2 regions of the Clostridium tanneri genome follow, and region 2 is predicted to be linked to the other one. Evidence: predicted binding sites of a transcription regulator. Region 2 holds the regulator's gene; the other holds the start of a gene.

What was found. Region 2 encodes NrdR, which represses ribonucleotide reductase genes. Its sites were predicted from a motif close to CACNANATNTNGTG; they were not measured.
Region 1: a site for NrdR is predicted at 2,136-2,149, ahead of P8V03_RS14955 (anaerobic ribonucleoside triphosphate reductase). Genes of this name have one in related genera too.

What each region holds. Positions count from the first base shown of each region.
Region 1 is NZ_JARUJP010000020.1:37,881-42,104, forward strand. Features, by position in the region: gene P8V03_RS14935 (YhfM domain-containing protein) at 1-416, shown strand, start outside; gene P8V03_RS14940 (Mrp/NBP35 family ATP-binding protein) at 537-1,382, shown strand; gene P8V03_RS14945 (ferredoxin) at 1,518-1,706, shown strand; gene P8V03_RS14950 (DUF3006 domain-containing protein) at 1,771-1,947, opposite strand; gene P8V03_RS14955 (anaerobic ribonucleoside triphosphate reductase) at 2,167-4,224, shown strand, end outside.
Region 2 is NZ_JARUJP010000007.1:125,100-129,323, reverse strand. Features, by position in the region: gene sigE (RNA polymerase sporulation sigma factor SigE) at 1-500, shown strand, start outside; gene sigG (RNA polymerase sporulation sigma factor SigG) at 577-1,350, shown strand; gene P8V03_RS08065 (YlmC/YmxH family sporulation protein) at 1,548-1,811, shown strand; gene nrdR (transcriptional regulator NrdR) at 1,946-2,401, shown strand; gene P8V03_RS08055 (methyl-accepting chemotaxis protein) at 2,771-4,224, shown strand, end outside.

The DNA.
Region 1 (4,224 bases), on a different contig from region 2:
TAATAAAAAGTTTTTGGACAATAAGAAAACCAAAAGATTTTAGTGAGGTGTATTATAGCTCTATAATAGATGCTTTGAGTCAATACCTAAAGGGTAAGGAAGGAAATACAAATGTAGGTATAAACTTAAGAGATGATGTGGAATCAGGAAAGTTTATATTATCTACTGACTTAGAGGACTTTAAGAATAATCTAAACAATAAGTTTAAGAGTGTTAAAATTGCAGATAAGGACAAGGAAAATTATGATGTTTGGGTTACAATAAAGACTCAAGGATATAAATCCACATTATATAAATCTATAATTACTTTTTGGGATAAAAATGAGAAAAGTGAGAAAAAGTTTTATGTATTTGATAAATATGAGAATGGTAGGTGGAGCATAAAGGTTTCTGAGGAAAAACCTGATGGGTTTTAATGGGTGTTCTTACTTTTATAATGTAAAATGTAGTGTTATAATTGAGTTAACTATATATTATAAATTTTCAAGTGTTTAGCATGATAGTATTTACTTGTAAATCAAAGGAGGAATATTTAAATGGGAAACTGTAATACATGTCCTAGTAAGGGAAGCTGTAATAGCAATGAAACAAGTTGTTCTAAGACAGTTCCTAAGTATGGAAACATAAAGAATATTATTGGAGTTATAAGTGGAAAAGGTGGAGTTGGAAAGTCTACAGTTACTGGATTACTAGCAGTTCAGCTAAAAAAGGCTGGATATAGTGTTGGTGTACTAGATGGCGATATCACAGGACCATCAATGCCAAGATTTTTTGGAATAAATAATCAAAGAGCAGATATAAAACAGGTTGCAGATACTAAAGATGTGAAATTTTCACCAGTAGAGACGTCATCAGGAATTAAGGTTATATCTTTAAACCTGTTAACGGATGAAGAAGAGCAGCCAGTGATTTGGAGAGGCCCTGTTATTACTGGTGCATTAAAACAAATGTATTCAGATACTGAGTGGGGAGAGTTGGATTATCTTCTTATAGATATGCCTCCAGGAACAGGGGATATAGCTTTAACTATAATGCAGGAGATTCCACTTCAAGGTATGGTTATAGTTTCTACACCACAGGACATGGTATCAATGATAGTTAAAAAAGTAGTGATAATGGCTCAAAAGATGAATGTAAATATAATAGGTTTAGTAGAAAACATGTCTTATATTAACTGTGGAAAATGTGGAGAAAAAATAAGAGTGTTTAGTAAAAAATCAGCAGAGGAACAAGCAGAGTATATAGGATTGCCTTTACTTGCTGAGTTACCAATAAACTTAGATTTAGTAGAAAGTATGGAAAATGGCAAAGTAGAAAGTTATATAATGGAATCAGGACAGTATGACATATTGCTAGATAACTTCAAGGGAAAAGCTCATTAATAAGTTATATCAATAAGGATATATAATATTAAAAAAATATTATATATCTTTATTTATTTTTATAATAAATAAACACTGTTTTGATAACAATAAATATATAAAGTTCAAATATTAAATATACTAGGAGGAATACAGATGAAAGCAGTAGTTGATCAAGAGACTTGTATAGGATGTGGATTATGTCCGTCAGTATGTCCTGAGGTATTTCAGATGAATGATGATGGAAAGGCAGAAGCAGTTGTAGATGAGGTTCCTGGAAATGCAGTAGATTCAGCAAAAGAAGCAGAGGGAAGTTGTCCTGTAAATGCTATAATAGTAGAATAAAATAGAACTAAGAAAGCCGATGTGCTTTCTTAGTTCTATTTTACTATTACAAGCTTTTACAACCTTAAAATAAGTGAGCAGAGTTATAATTCACCATTCTCATGGAACCTGTTTGAATATTTACAGTGTCACCAACTCTAACTCCCGCTGGTAATTGATAAATATCAATATTTATTGTCCTTCCATCGTGAAAATTTACAGAAGCGTCCGAAAGATTTATGTCAATTATTTTTCCAAGCATTTCATATCACCTCAATAATAGTGTGTTTTTATTCTTTACGAATTATTCACTAAATAGCAAATCTCATACTGCAATAAAAAACAAAATAATATAAAGGTAAATAAGACTAACGAGAGGTAATATATTCTTAATATTAATTTCAAAATTGCTTAAAAAAATTTTGCATAGTATAATAGCAAAGTGTCTAGCACAATATATGGTAGTTCGGAGGTATGTAATATGCTACATGTTGTGAAGCGAGATGGCAGAAAGGTCGAATTTGATTCAATTAAGATAACTAATGCCATAAAGGGAGCTTCTGAAGAAATAGGATATGACTTAAAAGAAAGTGACTTCATAGATCTAACTAAAAAAACTATAAAACAAATAGAGGAACTTAATATAACTGAAATTAATGTAGAGGAAATTCAAAATATTGTTGAAACAATCCTTTTGGAAAATAGCCATAAAGAAATAGGTATTGCTTATTCTTACTATAGAAAAGAAAGAACTAAAATAAGAGAGATAAAATCTGATTTAATGAAAGCTATAGAGAAAATAGGTGTAGAGACAGATAGAGATAATGCTAATGTCGGAAACAACTTTAGTTCCAAACTGCTAAGAATCGCAAGTGAATCAAATAAGTGGCATAATCTATCCAATATGCCAAAGTATCTTTCTAAGGCTCATGAGAATGGAGATGTATACTATCATGATCTTGATAGCTATAATTTAACTACAAACTGCTTACATATTCCAACTAGGGAAATACTAGAAAGAGGTTTTAATACAGGATATGGAACTATTAGAACACCTAGAAGAATAGAATCAGCTGCAGAGCTTTCATGCATACTTTTGCAATCTACACAAAATGATATGTTTGGTGGACAATCTCACCCGGATTTTGACAATGATATGGGTGTATTCGTAGAGCCTACTAGACAGGAATTGATAAAAGAATTAAGGGAATTAGGAGTAGAAGAAGAAAGACTTAACCTCATGGTAGAGAAGAAGCTTAAGAGAACTATAGAGCAGGCTATGCAGGGAATAGTTTATAACCTCAATACCATGCATTCAAGGGCTGGAAGCCAGGTGCCATTTTCATCTATTAATATAGGAATACCAGACTCAAAAGATGCAGCTCTAGTTTGTGAAGTATTCTTAAAGGAATATGAAAAAGGTTTAGGAAATGGTGAACAGCCTATATTTCCAAATATAATATTTAGAGTTAAAAAGGGAGTAAATGCAGAGCAAGGAGATCAATATTATTATTTATTCCAATTAGCCTGTAGAGTAGCAGCTAAGAGGATGAATCCTACATTCATGAATCTGGATGCAGATTTTAATAAGTATTACTATGACCAAGGAGTAATACCTGCTACTATGGGATGTAGAACTTATGTTTGTTCAAATGTAAATGGAGAACCAGGAACAAAGGGCAGAGGAAATATCGCTCCGACTACTATAAATTTACCTAGATTAGGTCTTATGGCAAAAAAGGACATAAATAAGTTTTTTAAACTATTAGATAGTAAACTTCAATTAGCTAAAGAATCCTTGATGCACAGATATGAAATTCTAAAAAGACTAAGAGTAAAAGATTTACCTTTCGTGGCGGGACAGGGCTTAATGAAGGGAGCAGAAAATCTTTTATTAGAGGACTCAATTGAACCTATACTAAAGCAAGGAACTTGGTCAATTGGATTTATTGGCCTTGCAGAGACTCTAACTGCTTTAGTTGGAAAACATCATGGAGAAGATGAAAAAGCTAGGGAATTAGGAATAGAAATAGTATCTCATATTAGACAATACACTGACAGATTAACAGAAGAGACTCTCTTAAATTGGAGTTGTTATGCAACCCCAGCAGAAGGACTCAGCGGAAAATTTATACTTCAAGATAGAAAGATATTTGGCAATGTAGTTGGTGTAACTGATAAGGATTACTACACAAATTCATATCATATACCAGTAGGATATCCTATATCAATAAAAGACAAAATAGATATAGAGGCACCTTACCATAAGCTGTGTAATGCGGGACATATAAGTTATATAGAGATAGATGATTACCCATCTCCAGAGACTATTATGGATATACTAAATTATGCTTATAATAATACGAATATAAGCTATATAGGAATAAATTTTCACATAAGATATTGTAGAGATTGTGGAACATATCTTCACGGAGAAGAAAAGTGTCCAAACTGTGAAAGCAGTAATATTCAGGGTGTATCAAGAGTAACAGGATATCTTTCATTAGATGAAAGATTTGGTTCAGGTAAGGTTGCTGAG
Region 2 (4,224 bases):
CAAGAAAGTTTGAAAATACAGGGGTAAACGTAGAGGATTTAGTATCAGTAGGAACTATAGGTTTAATTAAGGCTGTTAACACCTTTGATCCAGAGAAAAAAATAAAATTAGCTACATATGCATCTAGATGCATTGAAAATGAAATACTTATGTATTTAAGAAGAAATAGCAAAGTAAAAGCCGAAATTTCCTTTTATGAGCCTTTAAATATTGACTGGGATGGGAATGAACTACTATTATCAGATATATTAGGTACAGATAATGATGTGGTTTATAACCTCATTGAGGATGAAGTTGATAAGCAACTTTTAATGGTAGCAATGAAAAAGTTAAGTGCTAGAGAAAAAGAAATAGTAAATCTAAGATTTGGGTTAGGCGGTCAAGGAGAAAAAACACAAAAAGAAGTTGCTGATATGCTTGGTATATCTCAATCATACATTTCCAGATTAGAAAAAAGAATAATAAAAAGATTAAAGAAAGAAATAAATAAAATGTTATAAGGTTGTCTTTAGTATAAAAAAGCCCTACTTAGGAAATAATTAAAATGCTATATATTCTAAAGGGGCTGATGACTTTATGATAATTAATAAAGTTGAAATCTGTGGAGTTAACACTGCCAAATTACCAGTATTAAAGGAAAATGAGATGAGAGGACTGTTAATGGAGATGAGGAGTGGAGACTACTCATCAAGGGAAAAGTTTATCAAGGGTAATTTGAGACTGGTATTAAGTGTTATCCAAAGATTTAACAACCGAGGAGAAAATGTTGATGATTTATTTCAAGTTGGTTGTATAGGATTAATTAAGGCCATTGATAACTTTGATTTAAATCAAAATGTAAAGTTTTCTACTTATGCCGTTCCTATGATTATAGGAGAGATAAGAAGGTATTTAAGAGATAACAACTCTATAAGAGTGAGCAGATCTCTAAGAGATATTGCTTATAGGGCTCTGCAAGTTAGAGATAAACTTATAGGCGAAAATAATAAGGAGCCTACAATATCTCAAATTGCTAAAGAGTTGAAAGTGCCAAGAGAGGAAGTAGTATTTGCATTAGATGCTATTCAAGATCCGGTATCTCTCTTTGAACCTATTTATCATGACGGTGGAGATGCAATTTATGTAATGGATCAAATAAGTGACAACAAAAACTTAGATGATAGCTGGTTAGAGAACATAGCTATAAAGGAGGCTATGAAAAAATTAAATGATAGGGAGAAGCTTATACTCAACTTGAGATTCTTTGATGGTAGAACTCAGATGGAGGTAGCAGATGAAATAGGCATATCCCAGGCTCAGGTTTCTAGGTTAGAAAAAACTGCCTTAAGACATATGAGAAAATATGTATAGCCTTGGTAATAATCGTACTTATATTTAATTTTAGGATAAAAACTGAGAGTATACTAATATGACGATATTAGTATACTTTTCTCGGTTTTTATTTTTTATGAATTATTAAAAGAATATAAGCATATTATTTACTGAGCAGTTATCGCGAAGAAGTCTTGAAAGGCTAATTTTAACTGAGAAAACTTGGAGGGATAAAAATGGATGAAGAAAAATCTTTATATTCTTTAGGAAATTTAAGGGCAATGGAAATTATAGATATAAATACGGGAACAAAATTAGGATTTATAAAAGATTTAAAAATTGATTGTGATGAATATAAGATTATATCTATTATTTTACCATCTCAAAAAATGTCTTGGTTTGGGAAAAGTGAAGATATAGAAGTTCCTTGGGAAAATGTAAAGAAGATAGGTGTTGATGTTTTGCTTATAGATGGAGGAGAGTTTATGTTGAAGGAATAAGTGGATGTACAAAAGGTTAGATTTATAAAATTAATTAAAATCTACTAAACTATAGAATTTACCACTGAAATGTGTATAATTATTATAGGCGTAAATTTAAAAAGGATAATATATTTAGAAGGACGTGAAGAGATGTGAAGTGCCCTTACTGTGGTTATTTAGAAAGCAGGGTAGTAGATTCAAGATCAACTGAAGATGATATGTCTATAAGAAGAAGAAGAGAATGTTTGGAATGTGCGAAAAGGTATACTACATATGAAAAAGTTGAAAATGTGCCTATACTAGTTATAAAGAAAAACATGAATAGAGAATACTTCGATAGAACAAAAATAATAAATGGATTAATAAAAGCTTGTCAGAAAAGGCCTGTTTCGAGGCAGCAAATAGAGAATATTGCAGATGAAGTAGAAAAAAAGATTAGTAATAAAATGATGACAGAAGTTCAGTCTGAGTATATTGGTGAAATGATAATGGAGAGTCTCAAGGATTTGGATGAAGTGTCTTATGTTAGATTTGCATCTGTATACAGACAGTTTAAAGATATCAATACTTTCATGGAAGAAATTAAAAGTTTACTGGGAAATAAGTAGAGCATTATAAGATTAAAGTTATATCAGAATTACGGCAGCTAATGTATGAAAATATATGATTTCTTTAAGGTAAGGTAAAAATAGCTTAACATAAAAAGGTGCTATTAGGTTTATTGAGTTTCAATAAATCTGATAGCACTTTTTTTATAATTAACTTAAATAATATATAGTTATTTAAATAATAATTTTTTTCATTAAATTAGGGTGTTTAACTTATATTTAACATAAGTTAAATATAAGTTAAAAAAGCTATTATTCAATGCTAAGCAAATAATATATTGTTATAATATTTGTAAGAAAATACTGGAAAGTTCGAACTTTATAATATAAATTTAACTGAGAAGTTAAATAATTTTAGGAGGGATAGTTGTGAAAAATTGTTTAGGGGTTAACTTTTTAAAAAATATACCTAAAACAATAAAAGAAAATTGGATTTATGTGGGCATAAGGGGATGGACCAAAGGATTAAGTGAAAGTTTTACAAGTAGTGTAGGAGCAAAGATAACCATTCAGATTGCGTTACTGCTTACTATCGTCTGTGGTACTTTAGGCATAATCTCATACCAAAGCTCTTCTAAAGCCTTAGAAAGAACAATTGCTTCATCACTTCAATCAAGGGCTACCGAGGCAGCAAAATTAATAAACTCTACTTTGCAGCAGGAATTGAAAGCTATGGAACAAATTGCTGAAAGAGCGGAAATTCAATCTATGAATATTGAAGATCAAATACCTGTATTAGAAGCTCAAGGTAAAAATTTGAACTACATAAGCTTGAATGTGTTACAACCTAATGGAATAATACATTTCCCAAATGGTTCTAAGTCCCAAATAGATCTTTTAAATAAAGAGAAAAACACAGAATATTTAAGAAAAGCTTTTTTGGGTATAGCTTCCATATCTAATCCTGTAACTAATATTGATGGAGAACAAATTATAGCTATTGCAGTTCCTATAAGAGATAAAGAGGGAAATGTTTCAGGGGTTTTACAATCTAACATGTCTATGGGAAAGCTTAACGAAATAGTACAAAAGACAAAGGTTGGAAATAGCGGTTATTGCTTTATAATAAATAAACAGGGAACAAAGGTTGCACATAAGGATTTAAAATTAGTGTTAAATAAGGACAATACTGTTCATAACTTGAGTAAGGATCCGTCTTTAAAAGCACTAGCAGAATTAGAAAGTAAGATGATGAAAGGAGAAACAGGCTCTGGATATTATTTAAAAGGTGGTGCAGAAAGGTTTATGGCTTATGCGCCAATTCCTAATATGGAATGGTTTTTAGCGATGAGCATATCTAAAAATGAAATATTTTATCCAGCGGATAAACTAAAGTATCAATCTATTATAATAACTATTATTTTTATTTGTATTGGAATCGTGGTAGGATTATTGATTTCTAAATCTATAAAGCAGCCTCTACTTAAAATTAAGAAATACGCAGATAAGCTTTCGCAGTGCAATCTTTCTCATAGGATTGAAATTAAAAGGAAAGATGAATTTGGACAAACTGGAAATGCTCTAAATAGTGCTATAGACAGCGTAGAAAAAATTATTTGTTGCGTCAAGGAAGAAAGCGGAAACACAGTTAACTCCACAAAGGACATAAATGATTTATTTGTTAAGGTACATAAAGGGGTTAAAAGAATTTCAGAAACATCAGAAGAAATTTCAGCTACAATGCAGGAGTCTTCAGCGGCTATACAGATTGGAAGTTCAAAGGCCTCAGAAGTTAAAGCGGAAATAGATAGTGCATTAGAAGAAATAAAAGAAGGACTACAATTGGCAAACAATATAAAAGGAAAGGCTGCCTTAATGAAGAT